2 regions of the [Clostridium] hylemonae DSM 15053 genome follow, and region 1 is predicted to be linked to the other one. Evidence: riboswitches for the same ligand, from Rfam matches in the RefSeq annotation. Region 1 holds a riboswitch; the other holds the start of a gene.
The links. A riboswitch is a leader RNA that binds a small molecule or an ion and turns the genes downstream of it on or off. The one in region 1 is predicted to bind glycine.
Positions count from the first base shown of each region.

Region 2: linked by a shared signal. The riboswitch ahead of LAJLEIBI_RS07715 (APC family permease) and the one ahead of LAJLEIBI_RS06720 (GrdX family protein) in region 1 are both predicted to bind glycine.

Region 1 is NZ_CP036524.1:1,457,581-1,466,941, forward strand. It holds gene purF (amidophosphoribosyltransferase) at 1-637, shown strand, start outside; gene purB (adenylosuccinate lyase) at 688-2,121, shown strand; gene LAJLEIBI_RS06715 (alanine/glycine:cation symporter family protein) at 2,443-3,807, shown strand; glycine riboswitch at 3,966-4,077, shown strand; gene LAJLEIBI_RS06720 (GrdX family protein) at 4,216-4,635, shown strand; gene LAJLEIBI_RS06725 (glycine/sarcosine/betaine reductase component B subunit) at 4,707-5,987, shown strand; gene grdB (glycine reductase complex selenoprotein B) at 6,006-7,316, shown strand; gene trxB (thioredoxin-disulfide reductase) at 7,387-8,331, shown strand; gene trxA (thioredoxin TrxA) at 8,344-8,661, shown strand; gene grdA (glycine/sarcosine/betaine reductase complex selenoprotein A) at 8,726-9,196, shown strand; gene grdC (glycine/sarcosine/betaine reductase complex component C subunit beta) at 9,254-9,361, shown strand, end outside.
Region 2 is NZ_CP036524.1:1,672,000-1,681,360, forward strand. It holds gene LAJLEIBI_RS07700 (homocysteine S-methyltransferase family protein) at 1-2,217, shown strand, start outside; gene LAJLEIBI_RS07705 (4Fe-4S dicluster domain-containing protein) at 2,372-3,883, shown strand; gene alaS (alanine--tRNA ligase) at 4,074-6,713, shown strand; glycine riboswitch at 6,810-6,922, shown strand; glycine riboswitch at 6,926-6,985, shown strand; gene LAJLEIBI_RS07715 (APC family permease) at 7,122-8,486, shown strand; gene rpsU (30S ribosomal protein S21) at 8,584-8,760, shown strand; gene LAJLEIBI_RS07725 (putative ABC transporter permease) at 8,859-9,361, shown strand, end outside.

The DNA of each region.
Region 1 (9,361 bases):
TTTTGCAAGAACCGACAGTACGCTGGACGGAGTAAATGTATACCATGCGCGCATCACCGCAGGCAGGGCGCTGGCAAAATCCTACCCGGTCGAAGCGGATCTGGTCGTCGGCGTGCCGGATTCTGGTCTCGTGGCGGCAAAGGGGTATTCGGAAGAGTCCGGGATCCCATACGGCATGGCGTTCCACAAGAACAGCTACGTGGGCCGTACCTTTATCAAACCGAGTCAGAGCGAGCGGGAGTCAAGCGTGAAGATCAAGCTCAATGTCATCGAGGAAGTGGTCCGGGGCAAACGTATTGTGATGGTGGACGATTCCATCGTGCGGGGCACGACCTGTGCCAATATCATTAAGATGCTGAAAAAGGCAGGCGCGTTGGAGGTTCATGTCAGAATAAGCTCGCCGCCGTTTCTGTATCCGTGTTATTTTGGCACCGATGTGCCGTCCAATGAGCAGCTGATCGCCCATGCGCACACACCCAAAGAGATACAGAAAATGATAGGGGCCGACTCTCTTGGATATATGGAGATCGACAGGCTGAAAGAAATGGTGGGAGATCTCGGGTACTGTGACGCGTGCTTTACCGGGAATTATCCGATGGAAGTGCCGGGCAGGGATGTGTCGCAGGCCTTTGAATAGCCTGCAGAAGGAAGCGGCAAATATATGTTGATTGATGAAAGGAAAAAAATATGAGTACAGACAGATATGTAAGCCCGTTATCAGAACGTTACGCCAGCAGGGAGATGCAGTATATCTTTTCTCCGGACAAGAAGTTCCGCACATGGAGACGGCTCTGGATCGCGCTGGCAGAGACAGAGAAGGAACTGGGGCTTCCCATAACAGAGGAACAGATCGAAGAATTGAAGGAACATGCGGATGATATCAATTATGAAGTTGCAAAGGAGCGCGAAAAGCTCGTGCGCCACGATGTGATGTCACATGTGTACGCGTACGGCCAGCAATGCCCGAAGGCAAAAGGGATCATCCATCTCGGGGCAACGTCCTGCTATGTCGGTGACAACACGGACATTATAATCATGGCAGAGGCGCTTGAGATCGTGAGAAAGAAACTGGTCAATGTGATCGCAGAACTGGCTGAATTCGCAGATGAATACAAAGCGCTGCCGACGCTTGCGTTCACACATTTCCAGCCGGCCCAGCCTACGACGGTAGGAAAGAGAGCCACACTCTGGATGCAGGAATTTATGATGGATCTGGAAGACCTGGAATATGTAAAAGGAAGCCTTAAGCTGCTCGGTTCCAAAGGAACGACCGGAACACAGGCAAGCTTTTTAGAGCTCTTTGACGGAGATCAGGAGACGATCGACCGGATCGATCCGATGATCGCGGAGAAAATGGGCTTCAAGGCATGCTGTCCGGTATCGGGGCAGACTTACTCCCGTAAGGTGGACACGAGAGTTGTGAATGTACTTGCCGGGATCGCGGCAAGCGCGCACAAGCTGTCCAACGATATACGCCTTCTGCAGCATCTGAAGGAAGTGGAAGAGCCGTTTGAAAAGACGCAGATCGGCTCCTCCGCGATGGCATATAAGAGAAACCCGATGAGAAGCGAGCGGATCGCGTCGCTGTCCCGCTATGTGATGGTGGATGCGCTGAACCCTGCCATCACGTCAGCTACCCAGTGGTTCGAGCGGACGCTCGATGACTCGGCGAACAAGCGTCTCAGCGTACCGGAAGGCTTCCTCGCAGTCGACGGCATATTGGATCTGTGCCTGAATGTAGTGGACGGTCTCGTCGTATATCCGAAAGTGATCGAGAAGCGCCTTATGTCGGAGCTGCCTTTCATGGCCACGGAAAATATCATGATGGACGCGGTGAAGGCCGGCGGCGACAGGCAGGAGCTGCATGAGAGGATCAGAGAACTGTCCATGGAGGCAGGGAAAAATGTGAAAGAAAAAGGTCTGGACAACAATCTCCTTGAGCTTATCGCGGCTGATCCTGCGTTTAACCTGAGTGAGGAAGAACTCAAAAAGACGATGGATCCGTCCAGATATACCGGACGCGCGGCGCTGCAGGTGGAGGCATTTCTCAAAGATACGGTGGCCCCGGTCCTTGAGGCCAACAAGGATGTGCTCGGAATGAGCGCGGAGATCAACGTATAAGCGGCAGTAACAGGACGACAGCAGTTCTGAAATGATGAAAATCAGAAGACGGCTGTCCGGGCGCAGGCCCGGGCAGCCGCTTTTTCTTCCGTTTGGAATGTCCCTATGTAATGCACGGGAACCTTTGGCATTTTTCACAAATCAGTAAAATGGAAAGAACGTGAATTCAATATGTAATTTTGAATATTGAAGAAAAATCACCAAAAATTATTACAAATGAAGAATCCTGTTGCAATTACTTTGTTAATAAATTATCATAGACTTATCAGATAATACAGTTTTGTTATCGGCTGTATTTATGAGAGAAGGAGGGAATTTTGAATGGAGACATTAAACAACATTGTCCTGACGATTCAGCACTATCTTGCGGACTACATACTGATCGCCGCTCTTTTGCTCGGCGGCATCTGGTTTACCGTAAGACTTGGCTTTATCCAGGTAAGAGGGTTTAAAGAAGGGATGAAGAGGACGTTCGGCGGACTGTTCCGGAAAAAAGGCGAGGCCGGAGCAGACGGCATGTCCTCATTCCAGGCGCTGGCGACAGCGATCGCGGCCCAGGTCGGCACAGGCAACATTGCCGGAGCGGCGACGGCGCTGGCGATCGGCGGTCCGGGAGCGATCTTCTGGATGTGGGTTGCGGCATTCCTCGGAATGGCAACCATATTTGCAGAAGCGATCATGGCACAGAAGTATAAATGCGTCGGTGAAGACGGAGTGGTGACAGGAGGTCCTGTATACTACATCCGCGCGGCATTTAAAGGCACGTTCGGCAAAGTGCTGGCAGGAATTTTTGCCGTACTTATCATCTTCGCGCTCGGCTTCATGGGAAATGCGGTACAGTCCAACTCCATCGCGGCAGCGTTCCGCACAGCATTCGGCGTTCCGCAGGCGGTCATGGGCATCGTTATCGCTGTTCTGGCACTCGCCGTATTTATGGGCGGTATGAAGCGTATTGCCAAAGTGACGGAGACGATCGTACCGATCATGGCGGCGCTGTATATCGTGGGAGCATTGATCGTGATCATCTATAACTACAGGAACATACCGTACGCGTTCCACGCGATCATCGTCGGTGCGTTCAGCCCGTCCTCCATTGCAGGCGGCGCGGTCGGCGCGACGATCAAGCTGGCGCTGACAAAGGGTGTGGCGCGCGGTCTTTTTTCCAACGAGGCAGGTATGGGCTCTACTCCGCACGCACATGCGGTCGCCAAGGTAGACCACCCGGTGGAGCAGGGATTTGTAGCCATGGTAGGCGTTTTCATCGATACGTTTGTAGTCCTTAATCTTACGGCGCTCGTTATTATTACGACAAAGTCCATTCCGACAGGCAAGACGGGGGCGGAACTGAGCCAGTACGCGTTTTCCACATTGTTCGGAAAAGGCGGCGATATCTTTATCGCAGTTTGTATGTTCTTCTTTGCGTTTTCCACGATCGTCGGCTGGTATTTCTTCGGGCAGGCAAATATAAAATATCTGTTCGGGGCAAAAGCGGTCAAAGTATATTCACTGCTGGTGGCAGCCTGCGTCGTGCTCGGCTCGCTTGCCCAGGTGGATCTCGTGTGGAACATGGCGGACTGCTTTAATTCCATGATGGTCATACCGAATATCCTCGGCCTGTTCGCTTTGAGCGGAGTGATAAAGAAGGTGCACGACGACTACTATAAGAACTTTTTAAATAAGAAATAAAAGTAAATATACATAAAATTGAAGATGGTTTGTTGTATGAAATTAACAAATCGAACTTTCTCATTTGAAAAGGTTGAAAAAATATTAACAATAAGTTAATATAAAAACAAGCAATAAGATTTATTCATTGCGTCTATAAATAAAATTAAACAGCGGGTTGATTTTTCTCAAGAGAGAGCCGTACATATGGCCGCCGAAGAGGCAAGCCGGACAGATGAGGGTGAACATCTGGCGGGTGAAACTTTCAGGCAAAAGGACTGGGAAAAGGACCGCATTCTGAATCTTGTGTTGAAGTGTTTAGTAAGCACGCCAATAGACAGAAAGGACGAATTACACATCTGTGTTTAAATCGTCCTTTTTTTATTCTTTGCCGGATGGAATGTGTTTTTTGGAAAATTCAGCAGTTCGGTGAGTAAAATATCCAGATCAAAAGAGGTGGATGAGATGCAGAATCGTTACATAATAATAACAAATAATCCACTCGTCCCGGAGAAGATTGGCGGAACACACAATGTGGAGTACAAAGAGATCTCCTACGAGGAAGTTCTCAGGACAGTCAGAGACAGAATACATGAAGGGCACACGCTTTTATCACATCCCCTGTCGGGGAGTGTAAAGCCTAATGAAACACCATATAAATCAATCATGCTGTCGGCAGGAAAGGGGGAGGTGGACCCGGGGTCGGTAGTTATCATTGAAAACGCCATAGAGGCGTGCCGGAAGTTTGTGTTTAAGTCAGACAAATACAAACCTGAGGTGTACGATGATTTTCAGATGATAGACTGGACTCTACTGGAAAGTGCGATCACATCGGCGGATGTAATGTAAGGTATGCGAGAGGTTGTAACAGGCGAAAGCTTCAACAAATAACAACATTTAACTTAAGGAGGGAACAATACGTGAAATTAGAAATGGGACACATATACATCAAGGATATTCAGTTTGCAGCAGAATCCAAGATCGAAGACGGAATCCTTTATGTATCAGAAGAGGCTGTAAAGGCAGTTGCTCTTGAAGATGAGAAGATCAAGAGTGTATCATTTGACATTGCAAAACCAGGAGAGAGCGTGAGGATCACGCCGGTGAAGGATGTCATTGAGCCACGTGTTAAAGTAGAGGGAAAAGGGGGAATCTTCCCGGGCGTTATCTCTAAAGTGGATACAGTAGGAAGCGGCAAGACATACGCATTAAAGGGGATGGCGGTTGTCACAGCCGGCAAGATCGTAGGGTTCCAGGAAGGCATCATCGATATGACAGGCCCTGGCGCGGACTATACTCCATTTTCAAAGACACTTAACCTTGTTATGGTATGTGAACCGGTGGACGGCATCAAACCGCACGATTATGAAAAAGCAGTAAGATTTGCCGGCTTCAGAGTTGCGGTGTATATCGGAGAGCTGGCCCGCAGCCTTACACCGGACGAGACAAAAGTGTATGAGACATACACAGTCAAAGAAGGTATGGAGAAATATCCCGACCTTCCGAGAGTGGCGTATGTACAGATGCTCCAGAGCCAGGGACTTCTGCACGACACTTACGTGTACGGCGTGGACGCAAAGAAAGTGCTTCCGACGATCCTGAATCCGACAGAGATCATGGACGGGGCTATCGTATCGGGCAACTGTGTGTCCGCATGCGACAAGAACCCTACTTATGTACATCTGAACAACCCTGTCGTACATGATATGTTTGAGGAGCACGGCAAGACGATCAACTTTGTATGCCAGATCATCACAAATGAAAATGTATATCTTGCGGACAAACAGCGTTCATCAGACTGGACGGCAAAGCTGTGCAAGATGCTGGATCTTGACGCTGTAATCGTATCACAGGAAGGATTCGGCAACCCGGATACGGACCTGATCATGAACTGTAAGAAGATCGAGGCTGAGGGTGTCAAGACAGTTATCATCACAGACGAGTATGCCGGACGTGACGGTAAATCCCAGTCTCTCGCAGATGCAGACGCAGCTGCAGATGCAGTTGTTACAGGCGGAAACGCAAACCAGGTTATTATCCTGCCTAAGTTGGACAAAGTTATCGGAACTCTTGACTATGTGACAAAGATCGCCGGAGCCAGTGAAGAGACGCTCCGCGAGGACGGTTCCCTGGAGGTAGAGCTTCAGGTGCTGACAGGAGCAACAAACGAAACTGGTTTCAACAAACTGAGCGCGAGATAATAAGGGAGGATACAGTAAATGAGCAAAATTAAAGTTGTACATTACATCAATCAGTTCTTCGCCAACATCGGCGGGGAAGAAAAAGCGGATTATCCGGCAGAGCTTCGCGTAGGTGAAGTGGTTGGACCGGGTATGGCGTTTAACATGAATTTTAAAGATGAGGCGGAGATCATTGCAACGATCGTTTGCGGAGATTCTTACTTCAACGAGAACCTTGAAAAAGCAAAGGCAGATATTCTTGCAATGGTAAAAGAGCAGGCTCCGGATGTGTTTATCGCAGGACCGGCGTTCAATGCGGGTCGTTACGGCGTTGCATGTGGCACTATTGCGGCTGCGGTTCAGGAGGAACTGGGCATTCCTGCGATCACAGGTATGTATGTGGAGAATCCGGGCGCTGATATGTTCAAAAACCAGGTATATATGGTCTCTACAAAGAACAGTGCTGCAGGTATGAGAGACGCAGTTGCCAAGATGGCTCCTCTTGCTCTTAAGCTTGCCAGAGGTGAAGCAGTCGGCGCTTCCTGTCAGGAAGGTTACATGCCGAACGGTGTCCGCGTAAATTTCTTCGAGGAAGAAAGAGGTTCAAAGAGAGCGGTAAACATGCTGCTTAAAAAGCTTGCAGACAAACCATTTGAGACAGAATATCCGATGCCGAACTTTGACAGAGTTGATCCGAATCCGGCCATAAAAGATCTTGCACATGCGAAGATAGCACTTGTTACCTCCGGCGGTATCGTGCCGAAGGGCAATCCGGACCATATCGAAAGCTCCAGTGCGTCACATTACGGAGAATATGATATTACCGGCGTTATGGACTTGACAGAAGAGACATATGAGACGGCCCACGGCGGATACGACCCGGTATACGCTAATGAAGATTCAGACCGCGTACTCCCTGTTGACGTACTCCGCGATATGGAGAAGGAAGGAAAGATCGGAGAGCTTCATCACCTGTTCTACACAACGACCGGTAACGGAACTGCGGTGGCATCATCGAAAGCGTTTGCCGCTGAGTTTTCGCAGAAGCTTCTGGCCGACGGTGTGGATGCCGTAATTCTCACCTCCACTTGAGGCACCTGTACTCGTTGCGGTGCAACGATGGTTAAAGAGGTCGAGAGAGCAGGACTTCCTGTTGTACATGTATGTACGGTAACTCCGATCTCCATGACAGTTGGCGCGAACAGAATCGTTCCGGCTATCGCAATTCCACATCCTCTTGGAAATCCGGCTCTGGATAAAGATGAGGAGAAAGCACTCCGCCGCCAGATCGTAGAGAAAGCACTTGATGCTCTTACGACAGAAGTTGACGGACAGACAATATTTGACTAGAGCATCTGACGAGGTCTTTCGGACCCGGTGCAGAATGATGTAACTTTAGTAATAAAGGAGAAATAGCAAAATGAGCAAGATTTATGATGTTATTATCCTGGGTGCAGGTCCTGCCGGTTTAGCGGCAGGACTGTATGCAGGAAGAAGCCGCCTCTCTACTCTTATCATAGAAAAGGGCCAGGACGGCGGACAGATCGCGATTACAGATGAGATAGAGAACTACCCGGGTCAGATCGTGGATGGTGAGTCCGGTCCGTCTCTCATCGCAAGAATGACGGAGCAGGCTGAAAAATTTGGGGCAGAGCGTATATCTGATACGATCACAGAAGTACAGCTTGACGGCGAGGTAAAGGTATTAAAGAGCGCAAAGGCAGAATATCAGGCAAAGAACATTATCATTGCCACAGGCGCTTATTCCAGACCGATCGGCTGCAAGGGCGAGGCTGAGTTCATGGGCAAGGGCGTGTCCTACTGCGCCACATGTGACGCCAATTTCTTTGAAGATTTTGAAGTGTATGTAGTCGGCGGCGGAGATTCCGCGGTTGAGGAAGCTATGTATCTCTCTAAATTTGCAAGAAAAGTAACCATTATCCACAGACGTAATGAACTTCGCGCCGCAAAGTCCATCCAGGAAAAGGCATTTGCCAATCCGAAGATCGATTTCTTCTGGGACAGCGTGGTTGAGGAAATATATGGGGATGACATTCTCCAGGGAATGATCGTCAAGAATGTCAAGACCGGTGAGACCCGCAAAGTTGAGGCGGATCCGGAGGACGGAATGTTCGGACTGTTCGGATTCATCGGCACGGTGCCGAATTCCAAGCTCTTTGAAGGCATCGTAGAGATGGATGAGAGAGGGTACATTAAGACGGACGATGACATGCATACGAATGTTCCGAACGTATACGCGGCCGGAGACGTCCGCATCAAGAGCCTGAGACAGGTTGTAACTGCGGCGGCTGACGGCGCGATCGCAGCGGTTCAGGTGGAAAGAAGCTTATCAGATTATTTTTAGGAGGTAGAGATCATGATCGATGTAACAAAGGAAACATTTGAAGAGGAAGTATTAAAGGCTGAAGGATATGTGTTTGTAGACTTTTACGGCGACGGATGCGTGCCGTGCCAGGCTCTCATGCCAAAGGTACACGAATTCGCAGACACATACGGGGACAAGATGAAATTTACATCCCTGAACACAACAAAGGCACGCCGCCTTGCCATCGCGCAGAAAGTATTAGGACTTCCTGTTATGGCAGTATACAAAGACGGTGAGAAAGTGGAGGAAGTCGTGAAAGATGACGCGACTCCGGAAAATATTGAGGCGATGATCAAGAAATATATCTAATTTAAGATAGTTTTCTTTATCATAAATACAACTAGCAACATACAAGAAAGGAGAAAGCATAATTATGGCTATTTTAGAAGGAAAAAAAGCAATAATTATCGGAGACCGTGATGGAATTCCGGGACCGGCTATCGCTGAGTGCGTTAAGACTGCCGGCGCTGAGGTAGTATTTTCATCCACGGAATGTTTCGTCTGAACGAGCGCAGGCGCAATGGACTTAGAGAATCAGAAGAGAGTAAAAGAATTTGCTGACGAATATGGTGCAGAGAACCTTGTAGTAGTTCTCGGCGCTGCAGAAGGTGAGGCTTCAGGCCTTGCAGCAGAAACCGTTACAGCAGGTGACCCTACTTTCGCAGGTCCATTGACAGGGGTCCAGCTTGGACTCAAAGTGTATCACGTTTGCGAACCAGAGATGAAAGAAGAGTTCGACGAAGAAGTGTATGATGAGCAGATAAGTATGATGGAAATGGTACTTGATGTTGATGATATCATTAACGAGATGACAGCCATCAGAGACCAGTTCTGTAAATTTTAAGTGTGTGGGGTGGTGTCACCCCACCACCCCGTATATTTAAAGAAAGGTGGAAAACCAATGAACAGTGTGATCAAAGGGGCCAGTTACGTATTGGTACATACCCCTGATATGGTTTTATATAATGGAACGACTCAGACAACTGAGAAGATCGTCAATCCGGATTCA
Region 2 (9,361 bases), 210 kb from region 1:
ATTGTGCTGACAAATACGTTTGGCGCCAATGCGCTGAAATTCCATGATACAGAGTATGATCTCGAGGAAATTGTAACTTCTGCGGTCGGAAATGTGAGGGAAGCGGCCAGGACCGGTGTGAACGACGGACGCAGGGTGTACACGGCGCTCGATATCGGTCCTACGGGAAAGCTGCTGAAGCCGATGGGAGATCTGGGGTTTGAGGAGGCGTACGAGGCGTTTAAGGAGGTTGTGCGGTACGGGGAGGCAGCCGGCGCAGATCTCGTTCATATTGAGACGATGAGCGACACGTATGAGGTGAAGGCTGCAGTGCTGGCGGTGAAGGAAAACACGGACCTCCCGGTATTTGCCACCATGATCTTTGATGAGAGAGGGAAGCTTCTGACGGGCGCAGATGTGCTCTCCGTCGTAGCCCTGCTGGAGGGGCTTAGAGTGGACGCGCTCGGGATCAACTGCGGGATGGGTCCTGAGCAGATGATGTCTATATTGGATGAGATCATGAGATACACGTCCATACCGGTCGTCGTAAAGCCGAATGCCGGTCTTCCGAAGCAGCGGGAGGGAGAAGTGTATTATGACGTGGACCCGGAGCATTTTGCAGAGGCAATGTGCAGGATCGTGAAAAAGGGAGCGTGTGTGATCGGCGGCTGCTGCGGCACAACGCCCGCACATATCAAGGCAATGACCGAGCGGTGCGCGGGGCTTGTGCCTGCTGTGCCGACGAGTAAGAAAGAGACCGTTGTTTCCTCCTACGGGCAGGGAGTCGTCCTCGGGGACAGGCCGGTGATCATAGGCGAACGGATCAATCCGACAGGAAAAAGTAAATTTAAGCAGGCGCTGAAAGAACATGATCTTGATTATATTCTGAGAGAAGGAATCACCCAGCAGGAGAAGGGCGCGCATATACTGGATGTGAATGTCGGCCTTCCGGACATAGACGAAGTGTCCATGATGAGGGAAGTCGTCTGTGAGCTGCAGAGTGTCACGAGCCTTCCGCTTCAGATCGATACGGTAGACATAGAGGCGATGGAAGCGGCCATGCGCATATACAACGGTAAACCGATGGTCAATTCCGTCAACGGAAAAAAGGAATCCATGGATGCTGTATTTCCTCTGATCCAAAAATACGGCGGCGTAGTCATCGGACTTACGATCGATGAAAATGGCATTCCGGATTCCGCAGACGGGAGAGTGAAGGTCGCCGGAAACATCATCGAGGAAGCTGCAAAATATGGCATCGACAGAAAGGATATTGTCATTGATGTGCTTGCGATGACGATCAGTTCCGAGCCGGAAGGGGCGAAGGTAACGCTTGAGGCGCTCCGCAAAGTAAGGGAATGCTACGGCGTGCGCACGGTGCTCGGTGTCTCCAATATCTCCTTTGGCCTCCCGTTCCGTCCGGCGGTCAATGCAAACTTTTACACGATGGCTATGCAGAGCGGGCTGAGCGCAGGGATCATCAATCCATCCTCGGAGGACATGATGCGGTCTTATTATTCCTTCTGCGCACTCATGAACTTCGACCATAACTGTGAGCAGTATATTGCACAGTACGGCAGCCAGACGTCTGCGCCTGTGCAGATGTCGGAGATGACGCTTAAAAGCGCGATAGAAAAGGGCCTGAAAGAGGAGTCGTACCAGGCGGCTCTCCGGCTTGTGAAAGAGAAGGCTCCGCTTGAGATCATCAATGAGTATCTCATTCCTGCGCTTGACGTGGTCGGGAAAGGATTTGAGAAAGGTACTGTTTTTCTCCCGCAGCTGCTCATGAGCGCGGATGCGGCAAAGCTTGCATTTGCCGTGCTGAAAGAGGAACTTGCCAGAAGCGGGGAGAGCGCGCAGAAAAAAGAAAAGGTCATCCTGGCGACTGTCAAAGGGGATATTCACGATATCGGGAAGAACATTGTAAAAGTGCTGCTGGAAAACTACAGCTTTGATGTCATTGATCTTGGGAAGGACGTGCCGCCGGAGGAAATTGTCCTCAGGGCTGTCTCGGAGGATGTGCGCCTCGTCGGACTAAGCGCGCTCATGACGACGACGGTGGTCAGCATGGAGCGTACGATAAAGCTCCTTCGCAGGGATAAGCCGGACTGCAAAGTCATGGTGGGCGGAGCGGTGCTGAACGAAGAATATGCGGAAATGATCGGCGCAGATTTTTACGGGAAGGACGCGATGCAGTCTGTTTATTACGCGCAGAAGATCTTGCAGACAGCGGAGTAAGATGAGTACCGGCGCTGCCGTAGTCTAAGCGGGGAATAAATTGCGCTTCATGTTTTTGATTTAGTACAAGTGCGGTTGTTGACAGAAATTTAACGATTCAGTATAGTGGTGGAAGAAGTAAATTAGTGGAAAATATTCAGGAGGAAACTGCTTTATGATGAGAGGACTGGATACGACGGTCAGGAAGCTGAGAAGAAGAGTATTCGAGGAAGTTGCCAGACTTGGTTTTAAGGCGAATGCAGAGACGCTGAACGATGATATGGAGGCTATTCCTTATAAGATGGTAAATGAAGATACCGCGAAGTACAGGGAGAGTGTGTACCGGGCCCGGGCGGTCGTGCGGGAAAGGCTGAGACTGGCCATGGGGCTGTCTCTTCGGCCGGAGAATAAGCCGGTGCATCTGACCGCCGGCGTGGAATCCAGTAATATTTCCGACAAATATTATGAGCCGCCTCTCATGCAGGTGATACCTTCTGCCTGTGAAGCGTGTGAAGAGCGGGGATATGAGGTCAGCAACATGTGTAAGGGCTGCCTGGCTCATCCGTGTATGGAAGTCTGTCCGAAGGACGCTGTTTCCATGGTAAAGGGCCGTTCTTACATTGACCAGGAGAAGTGTATCAAATGCGGTAAGTGTAAGTCTGTCTGCCCCTATGACGCTATTTCAAGGAAAGAACGCCCGTGCCAGAAGGCGTGCGGCGTGGGAGCGATAGAATCGGACAACTGCGGGCGCGCGCGCATCAACAATGAAAAGTGTGTATCATGCGGAATGTGTATGGTGAGCTGTCCGTTCGGCGCCATATCGGACAAGTCGCAGATATTCCAGCTGGCCCGCGCGCTTACAGAGGGGGATGAGATCGTAGCTGAGATCGCGCCGGCCTTTGCCGGCCAGTTCGGGGACAATATCACGCCGAGAAATCTAAAGGCCGCGCTTCAGGAACTGGGATTTTCAGAGGTGTACGAGGTGGCTCTGGGCGCCGACATCGGGGCGGTGGCGGAGGCACATCATTATGTCAATAAAGTGACAACAGGAGAGCTTCCTTTCCTTCTTACTTCCTGCTGTCCGTCCTGGGCCATGCTTGCCAAGAAGTATTTCCCGGATCTGATCGACCAGGTTTCACAGGAGCTGACGCCGATGGTGGCCACCGCCCGGACGATCAAACAGGAACACCCGGAGGCAAGGGTGGTATTTGTAGGTCCCTGCGCGGCGAAGAAGCTGGAGGCTATGCGCAGGACCGTCCGAAGCGATGTGGATTTCGTAATAACTTTTGAGGAGCTTCAGGCGATGTTTGACGCGAAAGAGATAGACCTGACCAAATATGAGGCGGAATCCTCCTTCCACAATGCGACCGGGGCCGGGCGCGGTTATGCGGTAGCCGGCGGTGTGGCGGAAGCCATCGAAAAATGTGTGAAGGAATACTATCCGGGCGTGGAAGTGAGTATTGAACACGCGGAAGGACTTGCAGAGTGCAAGAAGACGCTGGCGCTGGCAAAGGCAGGGAAGATGAACGGCTGTCTCATTGAAGGAATGGGCTGTCCGGGCGGCTGCGTGGCCGGGGCCGGAACGAACATCCAGGTTGTGAAAGCGCAGAAAAAGATAAAAGAGTTCGTGGCAGCATCCTCGAAACAGCTGCCGCCGAAAGAGTTAGAAGAAATAGAGCTGAAATAACAGCCAGGGACAGGGCAAAATGAGCTGGGGACGGGGGAAAATCGATTTTCCCCCGTCCCCAGCTCATTTTGCCCTGTCCCCGCCCGTTGACAAACAGCCGGGTTCTCTTTATAATTAAGACTTAAGTATCAAATAGTCCCGGACGCTTGCGGCTGACGGGGATTTTGGATATAGAAGCAGGAGGGCATATATGCAGAAATACGGAGTAAATGAATTGAGGAAAATGTTCCTGGAGTATTTTGAGAGTAAGGGACATCTGATTATGAAGAGTTTTTCACTCGTACCGCACAATGATAAGAGTCTGTTGCTGATCAACTCGGGAATGGCGCCGCTGAAGCCATATTTTACCGGCCAGGAGATTCCGCCGAAAAAGCGGGTCACTACGTGCCAGAAATGTATTCGTACAGGCGACATTGAAAATGTAGGAAAGACTGCCAGGCACGGGACGTTTTTCGAGATGCTCGGCAATTTCTCGTTTGGGGATTATTTTAAAAAGGAGTCCATCCGCTGGACGTGGGAGTTTTTGACAGATGTGGTCGGCCTTGAGCCGGACAGGCTCTATCCGTCTGTCTATCTGGATGACGATGAAGCCTGGGAGATCTGGAACAAGGATATAGGGATCGCACCGGAGCGGATCTTCCGTTTTGGAAAAGAGGACAATTTCTGGGAGCATGGTTCAGGACCGTGCGGGCCTTGCTCGGAAGTATATTATGACCGAGGGCCAAAATACGGCTGCGGCAGTCCGGATTGTACGGTGGGCTGTGAATGCGACCGGTATATGGAGATCTGGAACAATGTATTTACCCAATTTGACAATGACGGCAATAATAATTATACGGAGCTTGAACAGAAAAATATAGATACCGGCATGGGTCTGGAACGTCTGGCCTGTGTTGTACAGGGCGTGGATTCCATGTTTGATATTGATACGATCAAAGCGCTCAGAGACCATGTCTGCCACATTACAAAGACAGAATATGGACAGGATGATGAGACAGATGTATCCCTGCGCGTTATCACAGACCATATCCGCTCTGTGACCTTTATGATCTCGGACGGAATTATGCCGTCCAATGAAGGAAGGGGCTATGTACTGCGCCGTCTGCTGCGCCGCGCGTGCCGTCATGGAAGGCTGCTCGGCGTGGAAGGAGAATTCCTCGTAGAGCTGGCCCGTACTGTTATTGAAGGCTCCAGAGACGGATATCCCGAACTGGAAGAAAAGAAAGATTTTATATTTAAAGTCATAGCAAAGGAAGAGGAACAGTTTAACAAAACGATAGATCAGGGACTGTCTATTCTTGCTGAGATGGAAGCAGAGATGGAGAAGAACGGGGAAAAAACACTGTCGGGCGATCATGCGTTCAAGCTCTATGACACGTACGGATTTCCGCTGGACCTCACAAAAGAAATTCTTGAGGAGAAGGGCCTGTCTGTCGATGAAGAAGGCTTCAGGGCGTCTATGGAAGTTCAGCGCCGGACGGCGAGAGAAGCAAGAGAGGTGACGAACTATATGGGCGCGGACGCTACGGTGTATGAGTCCATCGCTCCGGAGGTAACGTCAGAGTTTGTCGGCTACGATAATCTGAGCTTTGAATCTTCTGTGACAGTTCTCACGACAGAGACGGAGATCACAGATGCATTGTCAGATGGAGACAGGGGGACGGTATTTGTAGAGAAGACACCGCTTTATGCCACGAGCGGCGGCCAGGAGGCTGATAAAGGGTATATACGTACGGCGGACGGAGAATTCCGTGTGGAGGATGTTGTAAAGCTTTTAGGCGGCAAGATCGGTCATGTCGGCTATGTGACAAAAGGTATGATCAAGACAGGAGATACGGTTACACTTGAGGTCGATGAGGAGAACAGGGCGCTGTCCGCGAGAAACCACAGCGCGACACATCTGCTTCATAAAGCGCTGCGGACTGTCCTTGGAACACATGTAGAGCAGGCCGGTTCTTCTGTAAATGCAGAGAGGCTCCGCTTTGATTTCACTCATTTCTCCGCGTTGACGAAGGAGGAACTGAAGAAGGTCGAAGAGATCGTCAATGCGCAGATCATGGCTGCTCTGCCGGTCAAGGTAGAAAATCTGCCGATCGAGGAAGCAAGAAAGACAGGAGCGGCTGCGCTGTTTGGGGAAAAATATGGCGATATCGTACGTGTTGTCAGCATGGGAGATTTTTCTGTAGAGTTCTGCGGCGGTACGCATGTGGAAAATACCGGTGTCATCACGGCGTTTAAGATCATTTCCGAGACGGGCGTCGCAGCCGGTGTGCGCCGGATCGAAGCGCTGACATCCAAGGGGCTGCTGGACTATTACGACGAGCTTGAGAAGCGGCTTGCGGAGGCGGCAAAGCTTGTAAAAGCCTCACCGGATAAGCTTGCGGAAAAAATCACACATCTTCTGGCAGAGAACAAGACACTGCACAGTGAGGTGGAAAGCCTTAAGAGCAAGCTCGCTCAAGATGCAATGGGCGATGTGATGGATCAGGTCACAGAAGTGAAAGGCGTGAAACTCCTTGCCACGGAAGTGGAGGGAGTGGATATGAACGGACTGCGCGACCTCGGCGACCAGTTGAAGGATAAGCTGGGCGAAGGAGTGATCGTCATTGCATCCGCTGCCGGAGGGAAGGTAAATCTGATGGCAACTGCCACGAAGGGCGCCATAGAAAAAGGAGCCCACGCCGGAAACCTTATCAAAGCGATCGCAGGCCTTGTCGGCGGCGGAGGCGGAGGACGCCCGAACATGGCGCAGGCCGGAGGTAAAAATCCGGACGGAATCAGCAGCGCGATCGCCAAAGCGGGAGAAGTTCTTGAGGAACAGTTATCATAGGGCATAAACTTCTTTGTCATAAGATTAACGTCATAAAAATAACTATGGTTGACAAATTTACCGGGCACACATATACTAAGTAAAGAATAAAGCCAGGTGAAGCGGCGAGGAAGATTTCTGCCTGATATACGGCAGAAAACCGATGAAGCAATTGGGAAGGCTCCTAATCTTTCCAAGAAACTTTCAGGTGCAGGTACCCGCCGTGGATGGGACTCTGGAAAGAGCCTTTAAAGGCCACCGTAGAAGTAAAGCTTTCAGGTAAAAATACAGAGGGTATAGGATACGCTATCAGTACGCCTATACCCTCTTTTGTATTGTCTGAATAGTGTGAGAATCTTCATAGGGGTCAGACCCCTGTGGGCAAAGGGGTCTGACCCCTATGAAAATTTCGGCGAAGGAGAATGTATTATGGAACAAAAACGGGAATTGAAGAAAAATTTAGGTGTGGCGACTGCCATGGCTCTGGTCGTGGGCTGTGTGATCGGGTCCGGCGTGTTTTTTAAGCCGCAGGCTATTTATACGGCAACGGGAGGGGCTCCCGGGCTTGGAATGATCGCCTGGGTCATCACAGGTCTCGCAAGTATTGCCGCGGCTCTTACTTTTGCGGAAGTAGCGATCATGATACCGAAGACAGGGGGAATGGTTGCTTACCTGGAAGAAATCTATAATCCGGTAGTTGGCTTTCTGGCGGGATGGGTACAGACGATCCTGTTTTACCCTGCTATGATCTCGGCGCTTGCGGTTGTGTGCGCGCAGCAGGCAGGTCTTTTTATCGGGGAAGGCTTTACTGTGCCGCTTGCGATCGGCATCATAATTTTGATCATATTTTTAAATAACCTCGGCTCGAAGGTCGGGGGGAGCATCCAGGTTGTATTTACCATATGTAAACTGATCCCGCTCATTCTTCTGATGATTTTTGGATTTGTAAAAGGCAGCGGCGCAAACCCCATCTTCAGCCCTATGGTTGGTGACGGACTGAGTCCGGCGGTGGTGCTCGGGCAGCTCATGGTCGCCATATTATTTGCCTTTGAAGGGTGGACCGGGGTCGGCGCGATCGCGGGAGAGATGAAAAATCCAAGCAGAGACCTTCCGATCGCGATCGTCGGCGGTGTGTCTGTGATCATGGGCGTATACTTTATCATCAATATCGCTTATCTGTGGGTGCTTCCGGCAAGTGAACTGGCGACGCTCACGGCTCCGGCATCCGCGGTGGCTCTGAAGGTGTTCGGTGACATCGGCGGGAAGATCATCTCGGTCGGCATCATGATATCCGTGTTCGGAGCCTGCAACGGCTTTGTGCTGTCCGGCTCGAGAGTGGCCTATTCTCTGGCAGCGGAAGGCAATTTCCCGTACAGCCGTAATCTTGCGAAGCTGAACAATGCACAGGTTCCAACAAATTCGATCATCCTCGTCGGCGGGATCGGCTGTATCTATGCCATCAGCGGGCAGTTTAACCTGCTCACAGACCTGGCCGTATTCTCAAGCTGGACCTTCTATACGCTGACCTTTATCGGTGTGATGAAGTTAAGGAAAGACCGCCCGGACGCAGTGAGAACATATAAGGTGCCGCTGTACCCGGTCGTGCCCATCATTGCTGTCGTCAGCGGAGTGTATGTGATCATTAACCAGCTGTTCATGTCGGGGCTCCAGTCAACGGTGCTCTCAGTGGGAAGTATTGTCATTATGTTAATAGGCCTTCCGGTGTATTCTGTAGTTATGAAAAACAAAGAAAAGAAAAAAACTGCAGCAAATGCCGAAAAAATATTGACGTAGTAGAAATATGTGCTATAATCTTATGTAGTGCAATAAATATACCCGAACAGTCGTATGGTGCACAATATAGGACTGGAGGGAGGTTAGGTGTGAGTCTATGTCAAATGTAATCGTAAAAGAAAACGAGACGTTAGATAGCGCTTTACGCAGATTCAAAAGAAACTGCGCCAAAGCGGGCATTCAGCAGGAAATTCGTAAAAGAGAACATTACGAAAAGCCAAGCGTAAGACGTAAGAAAAAGTCTGAAGCTGCTAGAAAACGTAAGTATAACTAATATGTGCAGATAAATAGAGTGTTGGGGTACAACACTCTATTTTTACGTTAATGAAACCTTTCGGCAGAAGTACCTAAGGAAGAGCAGAGGTGATAAACATGTGGTGGAATAAAGTGATATTTGGCTGGAGCGCGTATCATGTCGTGCTGTGGTTCCTTGTTTACAGTATACTCGGATGGTTTGTGGAATCTGTCTACATGTCATTGTGCAACCGGAAAATAACAAACCGGGGGTTTGCGCGGTGTCCGGTATGTCCCATTTACGGCGTTGGAGCGCTGACTGTATTTTTTATGCTGCAGCCGTACAGTGAACATCCCGTGAAGCTGTTTTTTATGGGAATGCTGCTTGCCACGTCTATCGAATTTATCACAGCCGGAATCATGAACAAGATATTCGGTGAGATATGGTGGGATTACCGCCGGAAACCATTTAATTATAAAGGGATCATATGTCTGGAGAGCTCTATTGCCTGGGGGTTCTACACGCTGGCGTTGTTTGCTTTCCTCCAGAATATGATAGTTGACATCGTGGGTGTCATACCTGTTATGATAGGAAGGATCGGCGGAAGCATTTTGATCATTGTTTATGCGGTGGATTTCTT